Regions from separate parts of the Mesorhizobium sp. L-2-11 genome, predicted to be linked through region 1. Evidence: predicted binding sites of a transcription regulator. Region 1 holds the regulator's gene; each other region holds the start of a gene.
The links. Region 1 encodes LexA, which represses DNA repair genes until DNA is damaged. Its sites were predicted from a motif close to TGTTCNNNNTGTGTTCNG; they were not measured.
Positions count from the first base shown of each region.

Region 2: the regulator LexA is predicted to act here: its motif matches at 2,191-2,208, upstream of JG739_RS26175 (PA0069 family radical SAM protein).
Region 3: the regulator LexA is predicted to act here: its motif matches at 3,037-3,054, upstream of JG739_RS35205 (ImuA family protein).
Region 4: the regulator LexA is predicted to act here: its motif matches at 1,680-1,697, upstream of JG739_RS19910 (DUF3072 domain-containing protein).

Region 1 is NZ_AP023257.1:3,707,667-3,715,482, reverse strand. Features, by position in the region: gene trpC (indole-3-glycerol phosphate synthase TrpC) at 1-156, shown strand, start outside; gene moaC (cyclic pyranopterin monophosphate synthase MoaC) at 223-720, shown strand; gene JG739_RS17730 (molybdopterin molybdotransferase MoeA) at 720-1,925, shown strand; gene lexA (transcriptional repressor LexA) at 2,030-2,767, shown strand; partial or broken gene JG739_RS17720 (ComEC/Rec2 family competence protein) at 2,761-5,216, opposite strand; gene gltX (glutamate--tRNA ligase) at 5,320-6,744, shown strand; gene gltA (citrate synthase) at 6,925-7,816, shown strand, end outside.
Region 2 is NZ_AP023257.1:5,473,562-5,481,377, forward strand. Features, by position in the region: gene JG739_RS26160 (MBL fold metallo-hydrolase) at 1-328, opposite strand, end outside; gene JG739_RS26165 (cyclase family protein) at 499-1,434, opposite strand; gene JG739_RS26170 (glycosyltransferase) at 1,625-2,131, opposite strand; gene JG739_RS26175 (PA0069 family radical SAM protein) at 2,283-3,437, shown strand; gene JG739_RS26180 (ribonuclease HII) at 3,593-4,288, shown strand; gene JG739_RS26185 (F0F1 ATP synthase subunit B) at 4,571-5,062, opposite strand; gene JG739_RS26190 (F0F1 ATP synthase subunit B) at 5,073-5,672, opposite strand; gene JG739_RS26195 (F0F1 ATP synthase subunit C) at 5,750-5,974, opposite strand; gene JG739_RS26200 (F0F1 ATP synthase subunit A) at 6,057-6,815, opposite strand; gene JG739_RS26205 (AtpZ/AtpI family protein) at 6,886-7,284, opposite strand; gene JG739_RS26210 (cell wall hydrolase) at 7,527-7,816, opposite strand, start outside.
Region 3 is NZ_AP023257.1:781,570-789,385, forward strand. Features, by position in the region: gene JG739_RS03680 (error-prone DNA polymerase) at 1-550, opposite strand, end outside; gene JG739_RS03685 (DUF6504 family protein) at 547-2,016, opposite strand; gene JG739_RS35205 (ImuA family protein) at 1,958-3,013, opposite strand; gene JG739_RS03690 (metallopeptidase family protein) at 3,199-3,621, shown strand; gene JG739_RS03695 (DUF1737 domain-containing protein) at 3,892-4,098, opposite strand; gene JG739_RS03700 (HpcH/HpaI aldolase/citrate lyase family protein) at 4,125-5,003, opposite strand; gene JG739_RS03705 (NAD(P)/FAD-dependent oxidoreductase) at 5,464-6,630, shown strand; gene JG739_RS03710 (GNAT family N-acetyltransferase) at 6,693-7,118, opposite strand; gene leuD (3-isopropylmalate dehydratase small subunit) at 7,270-7,816, shown strand, end outside.
Region 4 is NZ_AP023257.1:4,148,445-4,156,260, forward strand. Features, by position in the region: gene JG739_RS19905 (phospholipase D-like domain-containing protein) at 1-1,285, opposite strand, end outside; gene JG739_RS19910 (DUF3072 domain-containing protein) at 1,427-1,645, opposite strand; gene JG739_RS19915 (ATP-dependent DNA ligase) at 1,905-2,516, opposite strand; gene JG739_RS19920 (NAD(P)/FAD-dependent oxidoreductase) at 3,723-5,045, shown strand; gene JG739_RS19925 (IS256 family transposase) at 5,372-6,571, opposite strand; gene JG739_RS19930 (slr1659 superfamily regulator) at 6,915-7,253, opposite strand; gene JG739_RS19935 (slr1658 superfamily regulator) at 7,272-7,816, opposite strand, start outside.

The DNA of each region.
Region 1 (7,816 bases):
CTGGAACGGAGCGACATTGGCACGTTCCTCGTCGGCGAGAGCCTTATGCGGCAACAGGACGTGGCCACTGCGACGCACCTGCTTTTGACGGGCAAGGCGCCCGCCAATGCATCCGCCCGAAAATCGGAATCGATTTTCGGAGAGCATGATGCCTAGATACAAAGCGTTAGAGCGTAGTTTGTGCGTCCAAATGGTCGCACGTCGCGCCAAGGTGACCTGACGATGTCGGCCGCCCTCACCCATCTTGGCGCGGAAGGCGAAGCCAATATGGTCGATGTCGGCGACAAGGCGGAGACGACCCGCACGGCAATCGCCGAAGGTCTTGTCTCGATGCGGCCTGAAACGCTGAAAATGATTCTCGACGGCGATGCCAGGAAAGGCGACGTGCTGGGCACGGCGCGCATCGCCGGCATCATGGCGGCCAAGAGGACGCATGAGCTGATCCCGCTCTGCCATCCGCTGCTGTTGACCAAGATATCGGTAGACATTGAACCGGACGCCAACCTGCCCGGCCTGAAGGTCACGGCGCTGGCCCGCGTCACCGGCAAGACCGGGGTCGAGATGGAAGCGCTGACTGCCGTCTCGGTCGCCTGCCTGACCATCTATGACATGGCCAAGGCGGTCGATCGCGGCATGGCGATCTCCGGCATCAGGCTGGTGGAAAAGACCGGCGGCAAATCCGGCGACTACAAGGCGGATGCCCAGGGGGCAGGCCAATAATGGCGCTGCTTGCGGTCGCCGAGGCGCTTGAGCACCTGCTTCAGGATGCTGCGCCCTTGCAGGCTGAAAGCGTCGCCCTGATGGACGCCGCCGACCGCGTGCTGGCGGGGCCGCTCGTGGCGCTCCGCACCCAGCCGCCATTCAACGCGTCGGCAATGGACGGCTATGCCGTGCGGGCCGAGGATGTCGCGTCCGTGCCGGCGAGACTCTCGGTGATCGGCATGGCGCCGGCCGGACGCGGCTTTGCCGGAACAGTCAGCCCGGCGCAGGCCGTGCGCATCTTCACCGGCGCGCCGCTTCCCGCGGGCGCCGACACCATCGTCATCCAGGAGAATGTCCGCGACCTCGGCGGCGGCATGGTCGAAGTGACCGCGCCGACGGTTGAAGGCCGCAACATCCGCCGCATCGGGCTCGATTTCTCGCAGGGCGACGTGCTGCTGGAGAAAGGCCGCCAGCTTGATCCGGCGGCATTGTCGCTGGCGGCATCGGCCAACCACCGGCAGGTCAGCGTGGCGAAACGGCCACTGGTCGCCATCATCGCCACCGGCGACGAATTGCTGCCGCCGGGCAGCGAGCTTGGCGCCGACCAGATCATCTCCTCCAATGCCTATGGCGTCGCCGCCGCTGTCCGCTCGGTCGGCGCCTGCGCACTCGATCTCGGCATCGCCCCCGACCGCAAGGAGGCGATCGCCGCGCTGGTGAAAAAAGCGGTCGACGCAGGCGCCGACGTCGTCGTCACGCTGGGCGGCGCCTCGGTCGGCGACCACGACCTCGTCCATGACGTGCTGACCGGCGAAGGCATGGCGCTCGATTTCTGGAAAATCGCCATGCGGCCCGGCAAGCCACTGATGTTCGGGCGGCTGGGCGACATCCGCTGCATCGGCCTGCCCGGCAATCCGGTGGCCAGCCTGGTCTGCACGCAGCTCTTTCTGAAGCCTCTGCTGGCGCGGCTCGGCGGCCGCGCCTTCCGCCAGGACATGCGTCAGGCGCGGCTCGGCGCCGCCATGCCGGCCAACGATCTCAGGCAGGACTATGTACGCGCGGTGGTTAAGGAAGAAGCTGGCACGCTTGAGGCAATGCCGTTCAGTATCCAGGATTCCTCGATGCTCAGAATGCTGGCCGACGCCAACGGACTGATCGTGCGCGAGCCATTCGCTCCCGCAGCCGAAGCGGGCGCCGCCTGCAGCGTGCTGATGCTACGCTGAACAAAACGTCAACGCATTCATTAAACTTTAAATGGTTGCGGAACACAACTGGAACAGATAGTGTTTGTTCTGGGTTTGTTTTTCTGATTCTATTGGGGGTCGCGATGCTGACACGCAAACAACATGAACTGCTGATGTTCATCCACGAGCGGCTGAAGGAAAGCGGCATTCCGCCCTCGTTCGACGAGATGAAGGAAGCGCTCGACCTCGCCTCCAAATCGGGTATCCATCGGCTGATCACGGCGCTGGAGGAGCGCGGTTTCATTCGCCGCCTGCCCAACCGCGCCCGCGCGCTGGAGGTGCTGCGCCTGCCCGATTCGATCGCGCCGGGCCTCAATGCGGCGCGCAAATTCTCGCCGAGCGTCATTCAGGGCAGCCTTGGGCAGGGCGGCCTCGGACGCCAGATCAAGCCGGCGCCGTCGCGCATGCGTGCGGCCGGCAATGACGACGACGTCGTTGCCACCGTCTCCATACCGGTGATGGGCCGCATTGCTGCCGGTGTGCCGATCGACGCCATCCAGCACCAGACCCATTCGATCTCGGTGCCACCGGACATGATCACCGGCGGCACGCACTACGCGCTGGAGGTCAAGGGTGATTCGATGATCGAGGCCGGCATCTTCGACGGCGACACGGTCATCATCCGCAACGCCGACACGGCCCAGCCTGGTGAGATCATTGTCGCTCTGGTCGACGAGGAAGAAGCGACGCTGAAGCGATTCCGCCGCAAAGGTGCCTCGATCGCACTGGAAGCCGCCAATCCGGCCTACGAGACGCGCATCTTCGGGCCGGACCGCGTCAAGGTGCAGGGCAAGCTCGTCGGACTGATCCGGCGTTACTGAGCGGCAGGTTTTTTGGGTTTCTCGGCCCTCTGGTATGGCGGCAGGCCCCTCGCCTCGCGCGAAAATCGCCGCTGCTCATGCCAGGGCCTGTATGGCTGTCTGACGGCAAAACGGATTTCTGCGCGCGTCGTCGCCGATAGCGGATCGAAGAAGACGGCGGCACTGCCCATGCGAGCGAGCTGCCGTTTGGTGACGACGAGAACCAGCGGATTGCGGCAGGGTTTGTAATAGGCTGTGGCATCGTCGATGACGATCAAATCAGCAAAGGCACAGGCCGGCCGCGCGGTTTTGCGGTTGTCGGCGAGCGCGATGAGCGCGCCGGACGGATGCCGGGCCAGGCACAGGCCGGCAGTGCAGCTGAAAGGCGCTCCCGGCGGCAGGTCGGCCGGGTCGGCGATGTCGAACCGCACATCTCCTTTTTCGAATGTCTCCGGCTCGACGATCGTTGTTGAAACCAGCGCATGTTTCCAGTTGTCGGTGGTGAATTCGTTCGAACGCACCCGGTTGACGGCAAGTTCGCCGCCGCCGATCGGCAGCGCCACCAGATGCGCATCCTCCGAGATCAGCACGTCGGGGGTGCGCGTCCCGGAAATCGTCAGCAGGCCGGCGAGCGCAAAGGGAAGTGCCGCAAGCCGCAGCCATGTCGTCGCCATCGTGGCGATGACCAGGGCGACCGTCACCAGCAGAACCGATTGCAACGAAATCAGTCCGACTGCATCGATTGGCGAACGCTCCGAGATCCATCCCGAAATTGCGATCATGGCCGTCAGGCCCTTGCCCATCATGTAGAGGAAAGGGCCGTCGAGGCCGAAAGGCATCGCCAAGGCGCTGAGGACGGCCAGGAACATGACGATGGTGACGATCGGCATGACGGCCAGATTGGCGAACAGGCTGAGCGGCGAGACGCGCTGGAAGTGCCATATGGCGAAGAGCGCAGTGGCGCTGCCGGCAATGATGGAGGTCATTGCGATGGTGCCTGCCCCAGCGACGAGTTTGCGCGTGACGAAAGCGACCGGTGACCGTCGCTGTCGCGGCGTCGTGGCCTTGTCGGCACGATAGTCGGACCAACCGGCGTAGGCGCCCACGAGAGCCGCAGTCGCGGCGAAGGACATCTGGAAGCTTGCGCCGACCACCTCATGCGGCGACACGACGATGACGGCGATGGCCGAAATCGCCAGGTTCCGCATCGTGAGTGCCGCCCGGTCGAACAGCACGGCGACAAGCATTACCGCCAGCATGATGAAGCTGCGTTCAGCCGCGACCACGATACCGGAGAAAATCAGATAGGCAGCGATGGAGACGAGTGCGGCAGCAGCCGCATATTTTTTGACCGGCCGGCGCGACGAAAAGTCGGGAAACAGCGCAAAGGCGCCGCGCAGCAATCCCATGACAGTGCCGGCGACAAGCGCCATGTGCAGGCCGGAAATGGAGATGATGTGGTAGATGCCGGTGCGCCGCATCGATTCGTTTATCTCTTCGGGGATGCCGGCACGCACGCCGACGATCAACGCAGCGGCAATCTCCCCCTCGGCACCACCGATGCTGTCCCTGATATGGTCGGCGATGGTTTCCCGCGCCTTCTCGATCGACGAAGAAAGGCGTGTGGTTAACGGTGCATCTTCCGAGACGACGATCTTTGGACTGCCGAGGAAAAAGCCACTGGCACCGATACCGGCGAAATAGCTGTCAAAGGAGAAGTCAAAGCTGTCCGGTCTGACCGGGCCAGTCGGAGGCAGAAGCCTCACATAGCCGGTTGCCACCGAGCCTGCGGTCATCTCAGCGGGAATCTTGCGTGCCGATACCCTGACACGTTCGGGCGCATAACGCAGTGTCGGCCGGGCGGTCGATATCACGTCGATGGTCAGCCTGATCCGGCCGTTCGCCATCTGGTCGAGCCTGACGACACGGCCGGTCAGCTGGGTCTGGATTTCCGAACCGAGCATCCTCGTTCCGGCGCGCCAGGTTTCAACCTTGGCGGCGAGCACACCGAGCGCGCACAGCAACGCTGCCATGAAGCAAGATGCGTTTTGCAGCGTGAGCGCGTGACGGCCGCACACAATGCCGTGAGGACCACGACGGCAATCGGCTGGGCAAAGTCCGGTTCGACGGCAAGCGAAAAATAGACGATCACCCCGCTTGCCAGAAAAACCGGCACCAGCAGGAAGGCGACGCCGCGGTCGAGTTCCAGGCCGGCTGCCGAGGCCACGCTGTTGCGGATACCGGACGGTGAAAAATGGCTGAGCTGTCGGCGAAAACGAATGACAGGCCAGGGTGCTGGAGCCGCTACCGGCGCGGAGCGATGCGGCGAAAGAGGCTGAATGCCTGGCGTCGATGCAGGCGGCGAAACGGGTAGCGGCTCAGCGTCGGGAACGCCGGCAAACAGCGATCGTTCGCTGACGCTTGCGATCGCGCCCTCGCTCTCGTCCACGCCGCGGCCTGGTCCAGCCATAGGGTTCGCCCCTTGCGCCCTTGACCTCCTATGCTACATGAACGCGCGACGCGCGAAAGTCCGCGCAACCCTATCCGTTTTCTGCGCTTGCCCCGAGAGTTCCATGTCCGACAAGGTCGTCACCCGTTTTGCCCCTTCGCCCACCGGTTTCCTGCATATTGGCGGGGCGCGCACGGCGCTGTTCAACTGGCTGTATGCGAAACACACCGGTGGCAAGATGCTGCTGCGCATCGAGGACACCGATCGCGAGCGTTCGACCGATGCGGCAACCGCTGCCATCCTCGATGGGCTCTCCTGGCTCGGCCTGACCTGGGACGGCGAGCCGGTATCGCAGTTCGAGCGCGCGCCGCGCCACCGCGCGGTCGCCGAGGAACTGGTGCGCCTCGGCAAAGCCTATTACTGCTATGCGACGCCGGCTGAGCTGGAGGCGATGCGCGAGAGCGCGCGGGCCAAGGGCTTGCCGCCCCGCTATGACGGCCGTTGGCGCGACCGCGACCCGTCAGAGGCGCCGGTTGGCGCCAGGGGCGCGATCCGCATCAAGGCGCCGGCCGACGGCGAGACGGTGGTGCATGACCGCGTGCAGGGTGAAGTCCGCTTCCCCAACAAGGATCTCGACGATTTCATCATCCTGCGCTCGGACGGCAACCCGACCTATATGCATGCCGTCGTCGTCGACGATCATGACATGGGCATTACCCACATCATCCGCGGCGACGACCATCTGACCAACGCCGCCCGCCAGATGGTGATCTATCGAGCCATGGGCTGGGACGTGCCGTCGATGGCGCATATCCCGCTGATCCATGGCGCCGACGGCGCCAAGCTGTCGAAGCGGCATGGCGCCCTCGGCGTCGAAGCCTATCGCGCCATGGGCTATCTGCCCGAGGCACTGCTCAACTACCTGGCGCGGCTTGGCTGGAGCCACGGCGACGACGAGGTGATGTCGATCGCCGAGATGATTGCCTGGTTTGACATCGGCGATGTCAACAAGGGAGCCGCCCGCTTCGACTTCGCCAAGCTCGAGGCACTGAACGGCGTGCATATGCGGCGCATGAACGACGCCGAATTGCTCGATATCTTCATCGCCACCTTGCCCTATCTCGAATTCGGCCCGGCGATCGCAGCGCGCCTCGACAACACACGCAAGGCGCAGTTGCTAGCCGCCCTGCCCGGCTTGAAGGAGCGCGCCAAGACGCTGGTCGAGTTGGTTGACGGTGCGGCCTTCCTGTTCGCCGAGCGGCCGCTGCCGATCGACGAGAAGGCGGCGGCTCTGCTCGGCGGTGAGGCGCGCGAGATCCTGCGGGGCGCCCATGCGGCGCTGAAGGCGATTTCAGGAGATTGGACGGCCGCAGCGGCGGAAGCGGCGATCCGCGAATTTGCGCTGGCCGGCGGCCATAAGCTAGGCGCTGTGGCCCAACCTTTGCGCGTCGCGCTCACCGGCAAAAGCACCTCGCCCGGCGTATTCGACGTGCTTGCCGTGCTTGGCCGCGAGGAAAGCCTGGCGCGCGTCGCGGATCAAATCGATTAGCAAAACTGGCCCAAGAAGATTGGCATTGAAAGGTGGGTTTCGCAGTGCAACATTAGGTCTTGGCCCAATTTGGCACGCAAATCCAATTGCGGGCGCAAACGCGCGAACTCCGATACTTTCGACGTGTTGCGTTGCAGAAATTTTGCCTTTGCCGACATGAGAAAACAAAAGGAGTTTGCAATGTCCGAAGCTGCGACAAAAATGGAATATGGCGGCAAAACCCACGCGTCGACTGCGAAACTTGAATTCGGCGGCAAAACTCACGAACTCAAGGTGCGAAGCGGTTCGGTCGGACCTGACGTCATCGATATCGGCTCGCTTTACAGCACCACCGGGGCCTTCACCTATGATCCCGGCTTCACGTCGACGGCAAGCTGCGAGTCGGAAATCACCTTCATCGATGGCGACGCCGGCATCCTTTTGCATCGCGGCTATCCGATCGACCAGTTGGCCGAGCACGGCGACTTCCTCGAAGTCTGCTATCTCTTGCTCTACGGCGAACTGCCGACCAAGGCGCAGAAGGACGATTTCGACTACCGGGTGACGCGCCACACCATGGTGCACGAGCAGATGTCGCGCTTCTTCACCGGCTTTCGCCGCGACGCCCACCCGATGGCGGTGATGTGCGGCGTGGTCGGCGCGCTGTCAGCCTTCTATCACGATTCCACCGACATCTCGGACCCCTACCAGCGCATGGTCGCGTCGATGCGGTTGATCGCCAAGATGCCGACGATCGCGGCGATGGCCTACAAATATCACATCGGCCAACCGTTCATTTACCCGAAGAACGAGCTGAATTTCGCGGCCAACTTCTTGCATATGTGTTTTGCCGTACCGTGCGAGGAATACAAGATCAACCCGGTGCTGGCGCGTGCGATGGAGCGCATCTTCATTCTGCACGCCGATCACGAGCAGAACGCCTCGACCTCGACCGTTCGCCTCGCCGGCTCGTCGGGCGCCAATCCGTTCGCCTGCATCGCCGCCGGCATCGCCTGCCTGTGGGGACCGGCCCATGGCGGCGCCAACGAGGCAGCCTTGAACATGCTGGGCGAAATCGGCCATGTCGACCACA
Region 2 (7,816 bases), 1.8 Mb from region 1:
GCGTGCGGTGGGCCTTGTTCATGGTCACAACGCGGGGCAGCGGGTCAGCGCCATAGACGCCGGAAAAGTCGGTGGCGATCCTGACGCCGGCGGGTGTCTCGATGACGTAGGTCGAATGGCCGGCATAGGTGATCGTAACGTCACCGTCGACGAAAGCCTGGGCCAGCCGAGACGTCTGCCCCTGTGGCGCTGTGAAGCTGGCATAGGTGGCCGACGGCAGCGCGTCAGCGATCGCAACGCATCTCGACGGCGGCTTCTCTTCCTGGGCCGAAGCGGCGAACGGCCAGAAGGCCATGGTCAGCAGAACGGCAGCAGATAGGCGAAGCATGACTGCCTCCCGTGGCAGGACTGGCGCGCTCCTGCCACGATAGCGCTAGCAATCGTGGTGGCTATCGTCGGGACAGTCACGTTTTCGCGAGCGGCGGAGGGACCGAAGTCTGGACCTTGCGCAACAACTCGCGTGGGGTGGGACGCGCCGGCCTCCCGAATCGCCAGTGATCAGGGCGTCGGACGGAAGACGCCGTTCTCGTCACGCTTGAGCGGCGCGGTTTGCCGGGAAAGCGGCGCACCAGGCGCTTCGGTGACCGAAACGCCCTCCGTCCAGTCGGCGGGTGCAATCGCGACGTAACGCGCATATCCGCCTGACCCGCCGAGCGGCTTGGCAAAGCCGATTGTAACCAGCGCCCCGGCCTCTGGCACCTTGTCGAGATTTGCAACGCCTTCTGCCTGCGTGAAATCGTTGTGAAGCAGCCAATGTTCGCCTTCGAGGTTGGGCGTGGTGTCGGTATCGAGCGGCTCATGGCCATGAAACAGAATCTTCCGTTCCAGATGCAGGAACTTCAGCGCGGCCAAACTGACGCCTGGAAACGGTTTTTGGTTGAAGCGGGCGGCATCAGACCATTTCCTGTACCAATCCGAACGCACGAAGACGACTGAACCTTCCGGTATGCGGCCGTGCTGCTTTTCCCACTCCTCAATGTCGGCGACCTGGAGGTGATAGCCTTCGTCAGTCTGCACTTTGCCGCTGATGTCGATGACGACGAGCGGCCGCACGGCATAGGTGGCCGGCAGGTCGCTGATCGTCGCGCCAAGCGGGTTCCAATGGGAGGGTGGATCGAGCTGCGTGCCATATTGGTCCGTCGTCAGCTCGTAGGCGCTCGCAACGAACCCATGCTTGTCGTAGGTGAACTCTTCGCTGGCCTTGACGTAGCCCTCGATGTCCCGACCGGCGATAGCCGGTTTGAACCGGGCGTTGGCGAAGCCCGGCCATACCGGCTGCACCGGCTCGAAGGCATGGGTCAGATCGATGTACTTGGCCGATTTGAGCGTGTTCTCATAAACCGACCAAAGCGACGATTCCTGCGCCTCCGCGATCGCCGGCACTGAGCAAGCGGCTGCCAGCAAGGCGATACGAACGAATATGGATAGATTCATCTGCGATCTCCCCGAGCTGTCGCCGAGTATCGCGAGTTTCCCGCAGGACGACAAGCATATGCTTCTGCCTAGGAGTATCGCGCCAATGCGGATTTCCAGCATGTCGCTTTCCGCCCACGGCTTGCGCGCCGCCTCATCCTAACGAAGGATTCGACGTCTCCCTCGCCCGCTATGGGAAGAATGACGACCGTCACTTGACCGGCGCCACCCAGATCTCGGCGTCGAGCCTCCTGGTCGCAAGGCCGCGGGCGATGGCTTCGGCGCTGCGGGCGTTTTTCGATAAGGAAGCGGCCTGACGCTTGCTGATCACCAGCCCTTCGGCCAGTGCCCGGTTTCTCGAGAACACGCGCGACAGGAACGGCACGCGACTGCCGCGTGCCCGCGAGAACCGCGCCGGCATGGTTTGCCTGGCGGTGTGGGCGACGACCTCGTCGATCCAGCCCTCGCCCAACCGCGCGCCCGGCTCCAGCAGCAGCAGCCAGTCGCCCTTGGCCTGCCTGATGCCGGCAGCAATGCCGCCGCTCGCCACATAAAGGCAGCCGGCATGTTCGGCAACACGGTGCGTCTGGTCGGTCGAGCCGGTGTCGCAGACGATGACATCGCGCACCACGCCCTCGACCGCGCCGCCGATCAGCGAGGCGAGCGTGCGGGCCAATCTTTCCTCGTCATTCATGGTCTGGATGAGAACGCTGAGCATCGTTAGCCGAATAGCGGAAAGCCGGGCGCAGCGCCAGTTTTTGCGTCGCCCCTAAAAAATGTTCTTGCTTTGTTCTCCAAGGCTGAATAGGATTATTTTCATGAACAGAGCGATTCGACAGCCGGCCGACAGTCCCTGGGAGAGGGCGAAAATGGAACAGATCGTACGTGCCGACATTGCTGCCTTTGGGGCTGGAAGAGCCGAGATGGCCAATGCAATGATCGAGCAGAGTGGCGTCCGTATCCGCCCGGAGCGTAATCGCGGCCGGTCCGCCGGCATCAACCCGTCCGGCCGGTTCGAACCGGTCAGCCGGCATGTGTTCGACGATGGCTGGAATTCGCTCGAGGAGCTGCCACCGTTCAAGACCGAGGTGCAGGTCGAGAAGCCGCGCACCATCATCACCCGCAACGAATCGCCCGACATTTCCTTCGACCGCTCGATTAACCCGTATCGCGGCTGCGAACATGGCTGCGTCTATTGCTTCGCGCGGCCGACGCACAGCTTCATGGGCCTGTCGCCGGGACTGGATTTCGAATCGAAGCTGTTCGCCAAGCCGGATGCGGCGCGGCTGCTCGACAAGGAATTGTCGAAGGACGGCTACCAGCCGCGCACCATTGCCATCGGCACCAACACCGATCCCTACCAGCCGATCGAGAAGCAGTACCGGATCATGCGCGAGATCCTCGAAGTGCTGGAGGCGCGCGGCCACCCAGTCGGCATCGTCACCAAATCCGCGCTGGTGACGCGCGACATCGACATTCTGTCGCGCATGGCCGAACGCGGGCTGGCCAAGGTGGCGCTGTCGGTGACGACGCTCGACCGTATGCTGGCCAGAACGATGGAGCCGCGCGCGTCGACACCGACCAAGCGGCTGGAGGCGATCAGGCAGCTTTCGGATGCCGGCATTCCGGCCTCGGTCATGGTCGCTCCTATCATCCCCGGCCTGACCGATCAGGAGATGGAACGCATCCTCGATTCGGCACGTGCGGCAGGAGCGCGCGAGGCCGGCTACGTCCTGCTGCGCCTGCCGCTGGAGGTCGCGCCGATCGTCAAGGATTGGCTGCTGCGTCATTATCCGGACCGCTACCGTCACGTCATGTCGCTGATCCGCTCGATGCGCGACGGCAAGGATTACGATTCGGAATGGGGCAAGCGCATGAAAGGCTCCGGCCCCTATGCCTGGCAGATCGGCAGACGCTTCGAGATCGCCGCCAAGCGGCTTGGCCTCAACGCCGAGCGGCGGTCGCTCAGGACCGACCAGTTCGTCGCCGCAGCCAAGGCAACCGAGCAACTGATGCTGCTTTGAAGACATCGTCTGCCGCCGCTGCCGGCGGCAGACGAAAAAATCCCGTCCGGCCTGTCCTGTCCCCGGGCTTGCAGACGGTGCCCTCCGGGTCCGGTGCCTCACCCGACCCGGAGGGGCTTGCGGAGAATCGGAGCCGATGCGAACCTCGCCGCAACATGGCTCGCGCGCGTTCTGATTCTCCGCTTCTCTTCGAAATCGTTGAGAGACCCGATTTCTCCTTCGAGACCAAGGCGATGGCCGAAGGCCTGTGGCCGGTGGCGGGAATGGACGAGGCCGGGCGCGGCCCACTCGCCGGGCCGGTCGTCGCGGCAGCGGTAGTGCTCGATCCCGCCAACATTCCCGACGGTCTCGACGATTCCAAGCGGCTCAGCCACCTGCAGCGCGAGGCGCTGTTCCTGAAAATCCTCGGCTCCGCTCTTGGCGTGTCGATGGCCTCGGTCGGCGCGGAAGGTATCGATGGCAGCAATATTCTCAAGGCCAGCCTCGAGGCGATGCGCCGCGCCTTGGTCGGGCTCTCGGTGCAGCCAAAGCTGGCCCTGGCCGACGGCCGCGACGTGCCGCCCGGACTGCCATGCGAAGGGAAAGCGCTGATCAAGGGCGACCAGCGCTCCCAGTCGATCGCCGCCGCCTCGATCGTCGCCAAGGTGATGCGCGACCGCATGATGTGCGGCTGCGGCAGCCATCACGCGGATTACGGTTTCGAGCTCCATATGGGCTACGCCACGGTGCGCCACCGCACGGCGATCGAGCTGCATGGACCGGTGGCGCGGCTGCACCGCGCGTCCTTCGCACCGTTCCGGCTCGACGGCACCGAACTGCCGGACGAAGAGAGTTTTACGGGCCTGGATTGAGGCGATGGGCCTGCGCGATTGGCGAAGGCGGTCAAGTGCGTAATCTCCCCCCTTGAGGGGGAGATGGCCGGCAGGCCAGAGGGGGTAGCCGCGCGTGAAGCGCCAACCTCCTCTTTCGCCTCCACATGGCGTCGCGCCGGGACGTACCGACCCCCTCTGTCGCCTTCGGCGACATCTCCCCCTCAAGGGGGGAAATTACGCGCTCAGCCGCTTTCGCCAATGCGCAAAAAAAGCCGCCAGGTTTCCCGGGCGGCCTTCGATGAAATTTCTCGATGAAATCCCTTAATTCAGCCTGGACTTGACGTCCTGAAGCGAGGCCTGGAACAGGTCGGCGCCCGCCTTGGCGTCAATCTTGGCGGCGAGCAGCGTGCGGGCGGCTTCGACGGCGATATCGACGGCACTGGCGCGCACTTCGCCGATCGCCTCGCGCTCGGCCTGACCGATCTTCTGTTCTGCAAGTGCGGTGCGCCGGGCGACATAGTCCTCGGTCTTCTTGTGCGCCTCGGCAGCCAGCATGTCGGCCTCGCGCTTGGCGGCGGCGACGATGTCGGCGGCCTCCTGCTCGGCTTCCTTGCGCTTGCGCTGGTATTGGCCGAGCAGTTGCTGGGCCTCCTCGCGCAGCCGGCGCGCTTCTTCAAGCTCGTTGCTGATCTTGTCGGCGCGGGCGTCGAGCGCCTTGGCGATCAGCTTAGGCACCTTGACGTAGACGGCAATGCCCAGAAAAATGACGAGGGCAACGGTGGCCCAAAGCGTCGCGAGTGATGTGGCGTCCATGATGCGCTCCTCACCGGGCCACGGATTTGACGGCTGCCGCGATCTCGGCCTTGCTGGCCTTGCCGCCGACAAGCGCCTCGACGATTGCCGAAGCCGTGTCCTCGGCGATCGTGCCGACTTCCTTCATGGCATTGGCCTTGATGGTCGAAATGCGAGCCTCGGCTTCGCCAAGCTTCTGGTCAAGCGCTGCCTCGACCTTCTTGCGGGCGGCTTCGGCTTCCGCCTTGGCGGCATCGTTGGCTTGCTGGCCGATCGCATTGGCCTTGGTCTTGGCCTCCGCCAGTTCCTGCTCATAGGCGGCAACGGCGGCATCGGCCTCGCCCTTCAGCCTGGCGGCATGGTCGAGATCCTGGGTGATGCGATCGTTGCGGACATCGATGATGCCGCCGACACGCGGCATCACCACCTTCTTCAGGAACAGGTAGAACAGCCCAAAGGTGATCGCCAGCCACACAAGCTGCGACGGGAATGTCGCCGGATCGAATGGCGGGAACACGCCGTGCGCCTCGGCAGGCACACCGGTGCCGGAATGCGTATCGCCTTCCGTGCCGGTATGGCCGCCTTCGACGGCGGGCGCGGACTCTTGCGCAAAGGCAGATGTCACGAACATGGACTATCCCCTGATGTCAGGCCTGCCGCCGATTTGCGGCCGGCCCTTGCAATTGCCAATGTTAGCCGAACAAGGGCTCAGCCGAACAGGGCCAAAAGCGCGATGAGCAGGGAGAAAATGCCCAGCGCTTCAGTCACGGCGAAGCCGAAGATCAGGCGGCCGAACTGGCCATCCGCGGCCGACGGGTTGCGCAATGCGCCCGCCAGATAGCTGCCGAAGATGTTGCCAAGGCCAATACCGGCGCCACCCATGCCGAGGCATGCGATGCCGGCGCCGATGAACTTTGCTGCTTCTGCTTCCATGTGTTCAACTCCTTTGGATCTAAAAATTCCGTTGCGATTTCTATCCCGGCAGCGGGGCCGGAAACTCTTGGGTCAACCTGGGTCAGTGCCCGGGATGCAGGGCGTCGTTCAGATACATGCAGGTCAGCACGGCAAAGACGTAGGCCTGCAGGAAGGCGACCAGCAGTTCCAGCGCCGTTAGCGCCACGGCCATCGCCAGCGGCAGAACCGATCCGGCAATGCCGAGCGTGCCAAGCGCGCTCAAGCTCACCACGAAGCCCGAGAACACCTTCAGCGTGATGTGGCCGGCCAGCATGTTGGCGAACAGACGAACGGAGAGGCTGACCGGACGCGAAACGAAGGAAATCACCTCGATCAGCACCACCAACGGCAGCAGGTAAACCGGCACGCCATGCGGGACGAACAGTTTCAGGAAACCAAGGCCATGCTTCATGAAGCCGTAGACGACGACGGTTCCGATCACCAGCGCGGCAAGGCCGAAGGTGACGATGATATGGCTGGTGACGGTGAAGAAATATGGAAAAAGACCGAGCAGATTGGCAACGAGCACGAACATGAACAAGGAAAATACCAAGGGAAAGAACTTCATCCCTTGGGTTCCGGCTGCTTCCCTCAGCATGTTGCCGACGAATTCGTAGGCCATTTCCGAAACCGACTGAAGACGGCTGGGAACGAGGCTGCGGCTCGAGGTGCTGAGATAGAGGAACGCCGAGGCAACGGCGACAGTCGCGACCATGAAGAGCGCCGAATTGGTGAACGACAGGTCGTAGCCGCCGATCTCGATCGGAATCAGCTTGTTGATATGGAACTGGTGGATCGGATCGACCTTGTCAGCAGCCACTTTAAATCCCCGTCAAAGCCGCGCGCGGCTTTTGTGTCCTGTTCACTGCGCCGGCAAGCGGCGCCTCAAGTCATTCTTTCGGATCGCGGGTTTTGTCGCCCTGTCCGAATTCCGCCATCAGTCCCGCGGAGCGCAGGACATTGAGCACGCCAGCGCCAAAACCGAGCAGCAAAAAAACGATCAGACCCCATGGCGATGTCCCCGCCACACGGTCGATGATCCAGCCAAGACCAGCACCAACCACTATCCCGGCGATGAACTCGCTGGATAACTTGAGCGCCTGGCCATATCCGGCCGCACTGCCCGCTTTCGCGTCGTCTTTCCCCTCGAGCCGGTCCGGCCGCCTTGTCGCAAGCGATGCTTCAAGGTCGCGCCGGCGGCGCTCAAGATCGTCGTCGCGGATATCGGCTTGACGCTGTTTGCCGCGGCCGGTTTCTCCGGTTCCGTCTGGCCCATTCTCGTCGGCCATCGCAACCCCTTTGCCCGGTCAGATCGTCACCGTCCGTCCGCTCTTAAGTCGCCGGCAACATAGTTAGAGGGTCCCCGCCCGTCAAGCCACGGGCAGGACTTCAGCCTCAAGTATTTTTCCAATGAAAATCAAGAGCTTGCCAGGGTGCGACATCGTGCCCGCTACTGCCGCTGGCGTACCGCGACCGAATCCCCGCGGCGACGGGTGTTCGATCGGCCGCGGCCGGGGCCTTGCCGGAGCGCTCAGCTCCAGCCGCCGCCATAGGTGCGATAGAAGATGTGCAGGCCGATCCTGGTCATTTTTTTCATCGTCCGCGCCCAACCCGGGTTGACGTAGTTGGCGTAGTAATGGGTCGACGATCCGACTTCCGGGATGAAGATCTTGCCGGCAGTGACCGCCATGGCGATGTCCTGCGCGGTCTTGTAGTGGGCCGGACTCTGGATGCGCTTCTTCCTGCCGTCGCAAGCGAAGGAAAACTGGCAGCGGTTGAACCATTTGTCGTTCTGATAGACTACGCCGCAGATCGAGTTCG
Region 3 (7,816 bases), 2.9 Mb from region 1:
TGCCTGATGCCTCGGCCATGGCAGCCGCCTGCTCGATACGGTAGCGGTCGTTGCCGTGATAATCCGGCGAAACGGCAAGCCGCAGGGTCTTGCCGAAGCGATCTTTCAGGCGGCTGATCAGCCTGAGATCCTCGGCCGGCGTCGACAGATCCGGCAGGATCGCCAGCGACATGAGATCGCCCCATTCGAAGAGGTCGTCGCGATAGAGCAGCGGTGCGCCCTTTTCGCTGTCGTCGCGCATATTGGCTTGCGTCAGCATGCGGCACAGATGGCCCCAGCCCTTGCGGTCCTGCGGATAGGCGAGAACGTCTGAAGTGCCATCGCAAAAAGCCAGGCGGCAGCCGGGATGATAGGAAAGACCTTCCACCCTGGCCTGTTGCCAGGCGCGCACGACGCCGGCCACCGTGTTGCGGTCGGCAAGCCCGATCGACGAGAAGCCGAGGAACTTTGCCGCGACCACCAGTTCTTCCGGTTTTGAGGCGCCGCGCAGGAACGAGAAATTCGACTGGATGCCGAATTCGGCATAGGCAACGGTCGCCAGCGCGTTCATGCGAAGACCCCGTGCATGAACCAGCGCGGCGCGACTTGAGAGGCGCCGTAGAGACCTTGGCGATAAAGCCAGTAACGGCGGCCGTCGCTATCCTCGATGCGGAAATAATCGCGGGTCGCTTCCTGCCCCACTGCCTCCCGCCACCATTCCGGGGCGATGCGTTCCGGCCCTTCGGCGCGCGCCACCCGGTACAGCGCGCGCCGCCAGCGGAAGTTCAACGGCGGTCCTTCAGGCATTTCGGTGGCCGGCACCTCGATCGGCTCAGGCGAACGGAACAGCCGGATCGGCCGTTCCGGCCGCAAGACAGGCCTAGTATCTTGTATCTTGTCCGGCTTCTTCGGCGGAGAGAGCCTTTGCGGCGCCTCCGCATAGGGATGCGTGGCGACGGCGCGCTCGGGCAGATGACTCTCGACGGCAACCGGTTTCAATACCGCGCTGTCGCCGAGCCGGGCGCGGATGCGGTCGGCGAAAAGGGCGATGTCGGCGCCGTCGTCGCGCGTCTCGCCGGTCAGATCCGCCTGCTGCATGTCGAAGGCGGCGGCCGACAGGACCGAGAGGCGCACGAGATCGAAGCCATAGCCGGCATCGATGTCCTGTTCGAGCGCGGCAAGCCTTTCGTGGAACAATTTCTGGATCAGCAGCGGCTCGCGCAACGGCTGCGAGGTGCCGACGGCGATCCGGCTGACGGCGCCGTCGACGCGGAAGAGCAGCAGCGCCAGCCTTCTTGCGCCTTCGCCGCGGCGCTCGAGGTCCGCCTTCAATGTCGTCGCCAGCATTTTCACCAGCCGCTCGATTTCGTCGGTCAGCATGATGGGTTCGGCGAGATGGCGTTCGACCGAAAGCGGCGCCACCGGCAGGCGCGGCGACACCGCCTCGTCGAGGCGGCCGAGCGCCTGGTCGAGACGCAAAAGCAGCGATCTGCCGAAGCGGCGGGCGAGCGGCGCGCGCGGTGCTGCCATGACGGCGCCTGCCGTGCGCAGGCCGACGCTTTCCAAGCTGGCGCGGATGTCAGGCTCGATGCGCAGCGCCGCCAGCGGCAAGGGTGCGAGAAGCGCCTCCTCCTCGCCACCGGGGACGATGCGGTCACCAGAAAACCGCGCTGCCGCCCAGGCCGCACCTGGTGTGGCGGCAAGGCCAGCGCGGACATCGAAACCCTGATGGAAAAAGCGCGACAGGATGTCGTCCAGCATCGCCCGTTCGCCACCGAAAAGATGGGTGCAGCCGGTGACGTCGAGGAACAGGCCATCGGCTGCGTCGATCGCCACCAGCGGGGTGTAGCGGTCGCACCAGTCGGCGAGGCTTTCGAGCAGGCGGCGGTCGGCCTCGGGATCGGCTTCCACCACGTCGATCGACGGATGCATGGCGCGCGCGTCGGCTATGCCCATGCCGCGCTTCAGGTGAAGCGCCTCAGCCCGCTCGTCGAGGGCGGCGATGCGCTGCGCGTTCGCCTGGCGATGGCTGATCACCAGCGGCAGGTGATCCGACGGCCGCGAACGCCAGGACCGCCCCAGACGCTGGCGCAGGATCCTTTCCGCGGCGAGATGCGGAAACCACAGGGACAGGATTCGCTGCCGGTTCCTGCCGTCCTTCCCTGGTCCTTCTTTGCTCGAAACTGCGTTCATCGGGGTTCCACTCCAGTATGAATTGTCCCGGCAAGGCGGTGCGGCTCTTGCCGATGCTGACGGTGAAGGCGGGGCGGCCGATCGAGCCGGTGAGCGGCCCGGCGATCGTCTGGCGCGGTGCCGACGGCGCCGCCGACAGGACGAGGCGGACGGGTGCCGCCGTCGGCTCGGGTTCGCCGGCCTGGCGCAGCAGGAACACCGGCCGGCCGGCGCTCTGTGCCCGGGCGTGCAGCCGCCGCGTCGCGGTGAGGTCCAGCCGCTGCGGACTGCCGCGGATTTCGAGGAAGACGGCGGCGAGCGCCGTCATCCGGGCGGCCTCCTCGGCGGTCCACAGCGCGTCGAGGAGCCTTGGCGCCTCGGAAAACAGCAATTGCTCCGGCTCGATGCCGAAAAGGCGATGAAGCCCTGTGGCATAGGGGAAGCCGGCCTCGCGGAAGATTTCCGTGGTGCCGATCCACAGGACCGGCAGTCGCGGCCCTTGTTTGAGGATCAGGCTGACGAGCGACAGGGCGAAGCCGGCGACGGCCCCGGCATCGCGGGTCGCGGCGCCATGGATCTCGCTCAGCGCCGCCTTCGGCAGGCCGCCGCCGAGCGCGGTATCGAGAGCTTCGGCGCCGGTGCGCACAAACGCATCGGGCGGCGCCACGGCGAGGCCGCGGCGGACGATTGTCAGATCCCCGGGCGTGATATTTCTGGGAGTGACATCAGCTGTTGGATTCCGGGGCGCATCAACGGGAGCGCCGGCCGGCGCCTGCAGGCACTCGGGCAGCGTTCCCTCGATCTTCGCGATCTGGCGGCGCAGGGCAAAAACAGTCTCCCGCGCCACGGCGCTTGTCGCCATGACGGTCAGCTTCCACTCACAATTGTTCCTGTTATGTTCTAATAGATTCCAGAGGGCGGCCGAAGAGTCAAGCGGAGTCATGCGCGCAGTCATGAGGAATTTATTCCTGCCGCACATGGACGGCAACCCGGCCAATTGCCGAGTCCGGCGCGAAAGCCTATATGCCGGGATCAGAAGGACAACGCATGGCCCGCATCTACAAGACCCGCACCTGGCACGGCGAGCTTTCGCCGTCGATGGAGGAAATGGAGTTCCTGGCCCTGGAGGCTTACGCCCATCTGCCGGAGGAGTTTCGCAAGCTGACCGGCGAGATCGTCATCCAGATCGCCGAATTCCCGACCGACGAGATCATGGACGATTTGTCGCTGGAAACGCCTTTCGACCTGCTCGGCCTGTTCGAGGGGCGCGGCATCGCCGAGCGCTGGAATCCGCAGACCGGCGAGGGGCCGAACCGCGTCACGCTCTACCGCCGCGCCATCCTCGACTACTGGGCCGAGAACGAGGAGACGCTGGGCGACATCGTCACCCATGTGCTGATCCACGAGATCGGCCACCATTTCGGCCTGTCTGACGATGATATGGAGCGGATCGAAGAGGCGGCCGAATAGGGGGCTCCCCGCTTCGTCATCCCAGGGCGGAGCAGGAGCGAAGCGACGCGCGGAGACCCTGGGATCCATGCCGGGACGGTGGTGCAGTGCTCCGGCGGTGCAGAACCGAACGCTCACCATTCGATTGCGCGGTAATGGGCAAGCGGGGCCATAAAATCCTGATCCGCCGTGCCCTTCGGCAGAGGTAACGGCATGGATCCTAGGGTCTGCACTCCGCTTCGCGTCGCTCCGCCCTAGGATGACGAAAGACGGGCGCTTCAGCAAACCTCCTTACCAATCGCTGAGCTTGGTGTTGGGCCCGTATTCCTGGCCCTCGACATCCTTCACCACGGCCTGGCCGCAGCGCATGGTCTTGGTCTGCTTGTCGTAGGCATAGGTCGGCGAGCCGAACAAGTGCCAGCCCTTGTTCAGCGCCGCCGTCACCTTGTGGCAGAAGCTGGAATCGTCCGGGCCGGACAGAAAGCGGTAGAGTTTCATTTTTCATTCCTGTGATGAGTCGCCAATCATGCCCCGCTGGCGGCCGCCTTCGCCAGCAGTTTTTCGGCCTGCGCCAGATGCAGCCGTTCGAGCATCTTTCCATTCAGCGCAATGACTTGCCTGCCGGCATTTTCGGCAAGCGCGAAGGCATCCTTGACCGCACGCGCCTCGGCCACGGCTTCGGCAGATGGCGCGAAGGCGCGGTTTGCGGCATCGATCTGGGCCGGGTGGATCAGCGACTTGCCGTCGAACCCCATGGCGGCCGCTTGCGTGCACTCGCGCGCAAAAGCGTCCAGATCGCGAAAATCGTTGAAGACACCGTCGAGCAGATCGAGGCCGCCGGCGCGCGCGGCGAGCACCATCTGCATCAGCCATGGTGTGAGATAGCGCCGGTCGGGCGTGGCGAGAATGCCGGTGTCCTTGACCAAGTCGTTCGTTCCGGCAACGAAACAGACCAGCCGCGAGGCCGGATCGCGGCCAAGCTCGGCAATCGGGCCGATGTTGAGCAGCGCCTTAGGCGTCTCGATCATCGCCCATAGCTTCACCGCGTCGGGTGAAAAATTGTCGTCGAGGACGTCGCCGGCTTCCAGGACGTCGCGCGGCGTGTCGACCTTGGGCAGCAGGATGGCGTCGGGCTCGCAGCCTGCCGCAGCCAGCAGATCGTCGGCGCCCCATTCGCTGGAGAGCGGGTTGATGCGCACCACCATTTCGCAGCGCAGGTTTCGGCGCTGAGCGAAGATGCCGGCCAGCTTTTGCCGCGCGGAAACCTTGTCGGCCGGGGCGACAGCATCTTCAAGATCGATGATGACGGCATCGCAGGCCAGCGATGGGATCTTGGCCAGCGCCTTGTCGTTCGAGGCCGGGACGTAAAGCACCGAGCGGCGCGGGCGGTAGGTTTCGGTCATCTCAGATCTATGCCGCCTGGAGGCGATCGAAGCAAGCAGTCTGGCTCCTGCACCGGGCAATCGCTTCCGGTTTGAATTTTCCCCTATCTTTCCGGGCGTTGGTGCTGCCCCTCACCTGCCTGCCGGCTTCCTCTCCCCGTATAGTGACGGGGAGAGGGGCGCTGGCATCGGCGGTTTCGCCAATCACCAGCGTTACAGGAAGGGCGCCAGCGTTGCGGCCGGCCCTTTCTCCCCGTCACTATACGGGGAGAAATGCCCGGCAGGGCAATGAGGGGCGGCGCCGAGATCGACAAGTGGCCTCGGCATCGTTCTGGCCCTGCTGAAAGCGCATGATGGCACGATTCGCCTGGTTGACTCCGAGCGCGGCGCGCGCTTCGAGATCATCCTGCCGGCTGCATGAAATGGAGCATGATCGTTTCAGAAAACCGGCTTCGGGCTCTAGAACTGGAGAAGCGAAAAAGTGCGCTACGACGTCGTCATCATCGGCGGAGCCATCGTCGGTTCCTCGATCGCCTATTATCTGCGCGAGGAAGGGTTTTCAGGTTCGATCGCGCTGGTCGAGCGTGACCCGCAGTTCGCCCATGCGGCGACGACGCTGTCCTGCGCTTCGATCCGCCAGCAGTTTTCGATTCCGGAAAACATCCGGCTGTCGCAGTTCACGCTGAAGCTGTTCCGGCGGCTGACGGAAGAGTTCGGGCCGGATGCCGATATCGGCTTTCGCGAAGGCGGCTATCTCATCCTTGCCGGCGAGAACGGGTTGCCGATCCTCAAGGCCAACCACGAGACGCAGTTGGCCGAGGGCGCCGACATCGTGCTTGAGGATGCGGAGGCGCTCGTCCGCCGGTTTCCGTGGCTGTCGGCGGAGGGCATCACCGCCGGCGCCTATGGCCGCACGGGCGAGGGCTGGTTCGACGCGCATGCCATGCTGATGCTGTTCCGCAAGGCGCTGCGCGACAAAAACATCGATTTCATCACCGCCGATGTGACCGCCATCGAACGGCAGGGCGACCGCGTCACTGGTGTCAGCCTCGACAATGGCGAGCGGCTCGAGGCCGGCATCGTCGTCAACGCCGCCGGGCCGAATGCTGGCAAGGTTTCGGCAATGGCCGGACTGGTGCTGCCGGTAGAGCCGCGCAAGCGCAATGTCTTCATTTTCGAGGCGCGCGAGAAATATGACGACATGCCGCTGCTGGTCGATCCCTCAGGCATCTATGTCAGGCCGGAAGGCTCGGTCTACATCACCGGCGGGGCAGAGCCGGAAGAGGGCGACGGCCCCGCCGACGCGAGCGATTTCGAGCCCGACTGGCCGCTGTTCGAAGAGGTGATCTGGCCAGTGCTGGCGACCCGTATCCCGGCCTTTGAGGCGATCAAGCCGACGCGCGCCTGGGCCGGTCATTACGATTACAACACGCTCGATCAGAACGCGGTGATCGGCCCGCATCCGCAAGTGGAAAATTTCCTCTTCGCCAACGGTTTTTCCGGCCACGGCCTGCAGCAGGCGCCGGCCGTCGGCAAGGCGCTGGCCGAGCTGATCGTGCATGGCGGTTTTCGCACGGTCGATTGCGCGGCGTTCGGGTACAGCCGTGTCGCCGAGGGGCGGGCTTTCAGGGAATTGAATGTGATCTAACGCTGGCAGGACAGCATTGCTGTCCCGCCGACATCAACGGTTCCGCACCGCACGGCGAACCGTCAGCGCTCGCGGCTGAACCAGAACGCGTCTGCCATGCGCGTCATGCCGATCCGTTCGTAGAAGCCGACGGCGTCGGGCACGGAAATCAGTGACATGGCGACGGATGGGCCGAGCTGCCGCCGCGCTTCGTCGAGCAGGCCCTTGCCGATGCCGAGCCCTTGCGCCGATTTGCAAACGGCGAGCTCGGAAATATAGCACACCCACGAGAAGTCGGTGATGCCGCGGGCAAGGCCAATCAGCGGCTTGTCAGCCTCATCGAGGCGCGCCGTCAACACCAGATCGGCATTGGCAAGCATCGCCTTCAGGCGGAGGTCGTCATCGATGGGCCGGGTGGCGCCGAGGCCGGATTCCACCAGCACGCGACGGAACTCGGCTGCGTCGAGGGCCGGTTCGCTGGCATAGAGGACTTTGGCACGTGTCGTCATGCCGGCCAAGGTGCACCACAGGGCGGCAATTTTGAAGGGGTCCATGCTCCAGCACCAAAGCCGGCCGAAAACAGCCGCCTTTTATTTGCCTGCAGCTTTGTGTAAACCGGGCGCAACACATCCCCGCAGCGAAAGAAGACGGGCAAGACCTATGGAAAAATTCACCAAGCTCACCGGCGTTGCCGCGCCGATGCCGATCGTCAATGTCGACACCGACATGATCATCCCCAAGGATTATCTCAAGACGATCAAGCGCACCGGGCTCGGCAGCGGCCTGTTTGCCGAAATGCGCTACAAGGACGACGGCTCGGAAAATCCGGATTTCGTGCTCAACAAGCCGGCCTATCGCAAGGCGCAGATTCTGGTCGCCGGCGACAATTTCGGCTGCGGCTCGTCGCGCGAACATGCGCCGTGGGCGCTGCTCGATTTCGGCATCCGCTGTGTCATCTCGACCTCGTTCGCCGACATTTTCTACAACAACTGCTTCAAGAACGGCATCCTGCCGATCACCGTCAGCCCGGAGGATCTGGACAAGCTGATGGACGACGCCTCGCGCGGCGCCAACGCAACGCTGTCGATCGACCTCGAAGCCAAGGAAATCCGCGGACCGGACGGCGGCGTGGTCAAGTTCGACCTCGACGACTTCAAGCGGCACTGCCTCTTGAACGGCCTCGACGATATCGGCCTGACCATGGAGA
Region 4 (7,816 bases), 440 kb from region 1:
ACCGCAGGGACCGGGCATCAAGATTGGAGGATCCTATATAAGCCCAAAGTCCATCGACCGACAGCAGCTTCGAATGATCGAACGAGCCCTGCGTGCGCCATACGCGGCAATAGTGCTTCAGGACCTGATCGAATTGCGCCGTCATCGCCCGGTCGACAAGGAAGAGATTGTTCACCGCCGGTACCACGATGTCGATCTCGACGCCTCGCCTGGCCGCGGTCGTCAGCGCGCTGATCAGTTCCCGATCCGGCAGGAAATAGGGCGACATGACGCGGATCGATTTGCGGGCGACGGAAAATGCCCCGATCAGCAAGTTGTGGTTCGTTTCGATGCTGGCATCCGGCCCGGATGCAACCGCCCGCGCCAACATCGGTTGACCGGGAGCCGCGGCAGGCGTGGCCACTTGCCAGGCGTCGCCTTTCAGAAGCTCGCCGCTCACGAAGCGCCAATCTTCGGCGGCAACCGAAAAAAGGTCGGCTACGACCGGCCCGGTGACCTGAAAGTGCGTGTCCCTCGCGCTGGAGGGGCCGGCGAATTCGGCTGAGAATCCCTTTCGGATGTTCATCCCTCCGGTGAACGCAATCGTGCCATCGACGACCAGGATCTTCCGGTGCGTTCTGAGGTTGGCGTAGGGAAGACGCAGGCCCATGACAATGTTGCCGTTGAAGAGGTCTGCTGTGATTCCTGCCTCTCGCAGACGCCCAAGAATGCTGGGGACGGAGTAACGCGCCCCGACGGCATCGATCAGCACGCGAACGCTGACACCCCGCTGGACGGCCCCGGCGAGAGAGTCCACGAAAAGCCGCCCGACATCGTCATTGTCGAAGATGTAGGTCTCGAGAAGGATACTGCGTTGAGCGCCGTCAATCGCTCGGCACATTGCGGCATAGGCCTCGGCACCTGTCTCCAGTATCGCAATCGCGTTTCCCGAGGTCAGGGCACGCCGGGCCACCCTGTCGCCCAATGTCTTCAGGCCGCTGAAGCGTTGGCCGTACCGTTCGGCGATCAATTCCTCGGCGACAATGTTGCGCTCATGTTTTGCGGAAGCCGCCTCGCTGGAAAGGGGCCGCATGGCGCTGATCGTTGCACGACGGATGCGGTTTATGCCGGCAACGGCGTAGATGATGGTGCCAAGGAATGGCGACAGGAACATCACGCCGACCCAACCTGTGGCGGCGCGGACGTCTTCCTTCGTCATTATGGCGTGGACGATGCCGATGGCTGCTATCACCACCGAAATGATCGCGAGGATCTGGGGCCAATGCGTCATCAAGGTCTGCAACATCGCAGGACTATCCAGCGAGCGGTTGCAGAACGCAATGCAGCTCATTCCCGGCGTGAGACCACGGAAACAAACTGGACAGAGCCGCTGCCTGGTTCGATGGAACGGCCCTGGTCGCTGGAGACCAGGAGCCACGAGCGGGCACTACAGGCCTAACTTTCCCCGGAGTGCATCAATGCGTTTAGAGGCTTCCGCCTTGCTGAGGCCGTCAGCATAGGCGTCAGGGTCGTCGGCCTGTTCGGCCAAAGTTTTCAAATAGGAGGCTTGTGCGGGGGTCATGGGGTCATCTCCGCTGATCCAATCTTCCGGGTCCTTTTCGACATTTGCCGGTGCCTCGGTTTTTGGGTTGTGCCGGTCGCCCATGATCAATCTCCCTTGCTGATCACCACAATGAGAATGATCATGATTTGTTCCGCCGGGATTGGTATGCGTGTCGCGTTCGCCCGCGCAGGCCGGTTACGCGCAAGCGGAGCGAATCTCTTCTTGGCATCTCATAGCGTGGATACCTATGGTCTTGCACGATCCTCAAATCGGTGAGGACGCCCCGTGAGCAGCCATCAGCGCCATTGGAGCCGGACCTGGCTCATAAACGACCCCCTGCTCGGGAGTCGGCTTCTTCGAATTATTTGGCCTTCAGCCATGTGTTCGACAGTCCGCTCCTGTAGCGGCTGTCGGCTCGCTTCGAGACAATTCCATTGAGCCCGATCTTCTCGACGGTGCGGAAGAGCGCCAGCGCACTGCCCTCGAAATGCTCACTGTATCGGATCTTGCCGAGGCCAGGCTCGACCAGTTGCCATAGCGCCTGCTTGCGCTGCAGCAGCGGCAAGGAGCCTAGAGCGCGGCCGTCGAGATGGAGGATATCGAAAGCGACGAACACCAGCCGGCTCGGCTCGTTCCAGATCGCGGCTTCCAGCGCAGGGCAATCGGCAGCGCCCTGCTCGCCGGGAACAATGACCTCGCCGTCGAGAATGGCAGTCCGGCATGGCACATCGACGGCTAGTGCGATGGGCCAGTATTTCGTGGTCCAGTCACGGCCGTTCTTGCTGTAAAGACGCACGCCGCCATTATCGACGATGATCTGGGTTCGATAGCCGTCGAGATTGGCCTCGTGGACCCAGCCCTCATCTTCAGGCGGCCGCTCGACCCGAGTTGGGATCTGCGGCGGAAGAAACTCCAGCCGGCCGCCATTGACCCGGCCGCCATTGACCTTGGCACGCTTACTCAATGACGCCACCTTTGACCGCGCAGCGGCGGCTGTCGACACAGGCAGCACGACATCCCCCAACGTGATGCCTGCCACCTGTGCCGAGCCCCCGCCAAGCCGCCAAGCCCCCGCCAAGCCATGCAAGCATCTACGCACGAGGCCGATCTGTCGTTAGCTTTGCATCCTAATACTTATCCTGGCGTACATATCTTGCTCGGCGCGGCGCTCTTGCATCGTTTCCGACCGGCTTATTGCTGTCCGCCGCCAGCCTACGCAGCCCTTGGCTAGCGAGATATCCGGCTAGAGCGGTTGGTCATTTCACGAAAACCGTTGCGGACCAGTTCCTCAGCTCAGGGGATTTGGTTCTTTGACTGTCGGTCGCTGCCAACCGGCCTGCAGCCGCCGATCCAACGTCACAGACCACCACACCTTCGTCATCCCAGGGTCTGCGGCGCGTCGCTTCGCTCCTTGCTTGCCCTAGGATGACGAAGCGAGGGAATGCATTCGCTGGGAACGGCGAGACAGTGGCCAGGCGGACCTGTTGCGGTCCCGGCTTGCGCATTTCGCTGATTGTGAGCAGCCATTTCACGCGATGGTGAGCGCTCATTTCATTTGATCGTGAGCATGTGTTTCACGCGATCATGGCTCGTTTGAAGACGGGAGCTAACGGGCAACACAACATCTACTGATCCGCGCTCGCAGCGCATCCGGGAAAGTCGCTAGGGGCGGCCATGTAACGAGGTCGGGCTCTCAGCCCACGGTCTAAGGACGGCCTGCCCGCACGTTCGTGCTCCCGGTGCCCCACGTCCCGGAAGGGCTCACCATAAGGCCGTTCCAGGGAAGAACGGCGGGACCTCCAGGCACCGCAGATCACATACCGGATAATGGACAGGTCGAGAGGATGAACCGCACGATCAAGGACACCACGGTCAAACGCTTCTGCTATGAGGGCCACGATCAGTTCAGGTAACACCTCGCCGATTTCGTTGCCGCTTACAACTTCGCTCGCAGGCTCAAGACCCTCAAGCGCGATCCAACGGAGTCGCGAGCAGGTGCCGCCCTGCGTCAAACTGGCACTCGATCGGGCTTGAGCAGCTCGTATCGATCAAGCGATCAAAACCCGCATATCTGGCGAAATCCTGGATGATTTCGGCACATTCTTTCGAACGCACGATGCGATGAAGGGCTGATCGGAACTTTGCTTCCGCATTCTTGGCAGCCGAGGTTGGTTGGAACATGTCGCCCCGAGTCGAACGCATTCACAGCGATGAGCGGATCCCGGCCGAGGTCGACGTCGTCATCGTCGGCGGCGGCATCCTCGGCTCTACGGCCGCCTATTTCCTGGCGAAGCGTGGCCTCTCTGTGGCTCTGCTCGAGAAGGGCCACGTCGCCTGTGAACAATCGAGCCGAAACTGGGGTTGGTGCCGCCAGCAGAACCGCGATCGGCGCGAACTGCCGCTCTCGGTGATCTCCATGCGACTGTGGGACGAGCTGACGCGCGATATCAATCGGGACCTTGGATTTCGACGCTGCGGTCTCGTCTATGCGACGCATGACGAGGCTGTGCTCGCCGGCTGGGAAAGGTGGCGCGAGGTCGCCAGGGAGTACGAGGTCGACACCCGCGTGCTGAGCCGGGCGGAGGTGGCCGAGCGCATCCCCGAAGCGCGCGACAAGTGGGTCGGCGGGACCTATTCGGACCGGGACGGTAAGGCCGAACCTGCGCTCGCCGCGCCGGCTATCGCCGATGGGGCCAGAGCTCTGGGCGCCACGATCCACCAGGAATGCGCCGCGCGAGCGCTCGATTTGGCCAATGGCAAGATTGCGGGCGTGCACACGGAGAAGGGCTACATCAGAACCAGCGCGGTGCTGTGCGCCGCTGGCGCCTGGTCCTCGCGCTTCCTTAGGCCGCTCGGGATCAGTTTCCCCCAAGCGAGCATCCGGCAGACCGCGCTGCGTTCCACCCCGACAATCAACATAGGCGAGGCGCTCTCCACGCCCTACTGCACGATCACGCGCCGACTGGACGGCAGCTATACGCTTGCGATCAGCGGCAAGGCGAACCTCGAAATCACGCCGCAGGCCATCCGGTACAGCCGGGAATTCATGCCGCAGTTCTTGCGTCGCTTGAAGAACGTCAGGCTCGGCATCGGCCAATCGTTCCTTTCGGGGCCGGATTCAATGCCGGCGCTGCTGACCAGCAACGATCGGATCTTCGAACAGAATCGCGTGCTGGATCCTCCACCCTTGAAATGGCTGGTAAGCCAAGTGGTGGAGAGTGTCCGGAAGACCTTCCCCCAACTTGGCGATATAGAGATCGATAGCGCCTGGGGCGGCTTCGTCGATTGCACGCCGGACGCAGTGCCTGTGGTGTCGCAGGTGGACGGGGTGAAAGGCCTCGTCCTCGCGGCGGGCTGCTCGGGCCACGGCTTCGGTTTGGGCCCGGGGCTTGGCTATCTGGCCGCAGAGCTGGTCGTAAACGACACGCCTTGCGTCGATCCTAAACCGTTCCGCCTGTCGCGTCTGGTCGACGGCTCGAAGCTGGACATCGCCGCTATCTGAAGATCAGCCGGAAGTCAGGCCTGACGCGCACCAAGCGAAGTCAAGGTATTACCAGACGGGTGAGCGGAATCCCCCGCGTTCCCTCGCAGTCAAGTCTCCGGGTGCATGGGCGCAACGTGGTAGGAGTTGTACAGAATCCGCTCAGTCGAACTTTCCGGTCGGCAGCATCCCCCAGCCTGGGAGGAAAGGTTGGCGCTACGGTCGGGCGCTGTGCCTTGAGTTGTGTGCGTCAAGTTCTGCAAAAATGGCGTGGCATTCAGCGGTGACGTTGGCGTGTCCGCCGCGCAGCCCCCGTGTTTAGCGGAGCGGCGGACATGGCGGCCGCGTCAGGCGGCCAGTGCCCTCAGGTTCTCCTTCTTGTGCTCGCGCAGATGATCCATGTTGAGGTAGCGGGTCGCCTCGAGCCAGTTCTCGTGGATCTCCACCGCCAATGCCCGAACCAGCCGCAAACAGCTCTGCGGGTTGGGGAAGATGCGAACGACCAGGGTGCGCCGCTTGATCTCCTGGTTCAGCCGCTCCAGCATGTTCGTCGACTTCATGTGCTTGTGATGCGGCAGCGGCAGCCGATAGAAGCTCAGCGTCTCCTCGATGTTGTTCTCCACCCAATCCACCAGCTTCGGGTATTTGGCCTGCCATTTGGCGATCCACTGCGCCAGGTCGCGCTTGACCTCGGCGAGGTCGCGCCGGTCATAGAACCATCTGAGCTCCATCAGGCAGTCGTCATCGACCTTGCGCGGCACATAATCGAGCGCGTTTCTGAGGAAGTGCACGTAACAGCGCTGCCAGACTGCCTCGGGCAGGACTTCGCGGATCGCTGCCCTGAGCCCCGGATGGTCGTCGGAGACGACAAACTCGACGCCGGCGAGCCCGCGCTGCTTGAGCCCTGCCACGAACGCGCGCCAGCTCGAATGGCTTTCACGGTTGGCCAGCTCGACACCGAGCACCTGGCGCCGGCCTTCCCAGTCGACGCCGATCGCCACCAAGACGGCCTGGCTGGCGATCACGCCGGCCTCGCGCGCCCGCTCGTAGCGCGCGTCCAGAATGAGGTACGGGTAAGGTTCGGCAAGCCGCTGCTCAAAGAACGCCTTCAGCGCCTCATCCAGCCGCGCCGTCGCCTGGCTTACCGTCGAGGCCGAGAAGGAATGGCCGCACAGATCCTCGGTGATCGCCTTCACCTTGCGCGTCGACACGCCTTGCACGTACATCTCGACCAGCGCCGATACCAGTGCCTTCTCCGAGCGCTGGTAACGCTCAAACAACTCCGTCGAGAACCGGCCGGCCCGATCTTGCGGAACCCGAAGTTCCAGCACGCCAACCCGCGTCACAAGCTTGCGTTCGTAATAGCCGGACCGGTAACCAACCCGCTCCGTCGTCCGCTCGCCTTTCTCGGCCCCGATCGCCTCCGTCATCTCGGCTTCCAAAGCCTCCTGCACCACAGTCTGCAAAACTCTGCGGAAGCCGTCCTCATCCGACAACAGCAACGCTTTCAACTCGCCTCTGCTCAGTCTAACCTCTCGCTTGGTCATGGCACTTACCCTTCCACGGGAATCGGTGATCGCAACGTCACCAGCGTGCCATGGCCGCCCCTCGCCTCAGAGTAAGGGCTGTTCTCTCTCCAGAGCTTTTTGCAGAACCTTCAGAACACTATCTTGCCTTGTTCCTGGCAATGCTCACAACCGCCCTAACGCCACCACTCCGGCCGCGATCAGCCTGAATTCTGCCCCTCAGTTGGGACAAAGCGATCCAACCCAGATCATTTTCACGGTTGGCGCGAAATCGCTTTCTTCACGGACGACGATTCACCACTGGCTCCACGTTCGCTGCCGATGGCCGATCTGTCAAAATCACTGTGCAGAGGAACTACCTTGGTCAGTCCAACAAAAGCACCACTGCGGGATGCAGCTTCTTTAGATTCGGCAATGATTTCGACTGCCAGGGTATGTCGGGCGTTCCACGCACGACGAGTTGAACATCGGGATGCTTGCGCACCTCGATGGTAAATTTCGCCAGCAGGTTGATGCCGGAAGAGTTCAGAAAGTGAAGGTCCTTCAGATTGAGCGTAATGGAAGCGGGATTCGAGGCAAGAACACTGGCCGCCAACGCCGTGATAGGCGCACCGGCGTCGGAACTGGCAAGCCGCATTGCACCGTCGAAAAAAATTTCGCTTCCTTCAGTCCACACGCGGTAGTCGTCTGTCTTGATTTCCATAGCCTGGCTTCGTTTCATTTAGTTGTGAATTTGCGAGATCGGAATGGACGCATATGTCTCCACGCAAATCCGATCGCTTTCGTCGGCGGCGCTGAATATCCAAGCCAGGCGTGCGCCGTAATCGCTCATCAACGTCAGCAATCCGAGTCCGGAGCCTGTCACCTCGGGGTTCGCGGCATTCAGCTCAATTCGCTGTATCAGCAGGTCCTCTGGGTCGCCAGCCGTGATGTCCGCCAGGAGGTCTTGGAACCCAGACGCAATTTTACCCTCAACGTCATTCGACACCTTGATCTTGAAGCACTCCGAATCCATCGACGCCTCGATCAGAATCTCGCCCGGTGCACGAAACTTGACGGCATTTTCGATGAGCTCGTTGACCAGATATCCGATGCTGTGCCGCACTTCCATGTAATCATTGCGGGACGACCGGAAGCGTAACGCGAAAACATCGGCGATGAAGTCCGAGGTCGTGGCACAATGACGCCAACTCAAATCGAGAGGTCCGTCGAACAGCCGTACGCGACTGACGCTCTCCTTGATCCCGATTGCAATGTCAGGCGTAC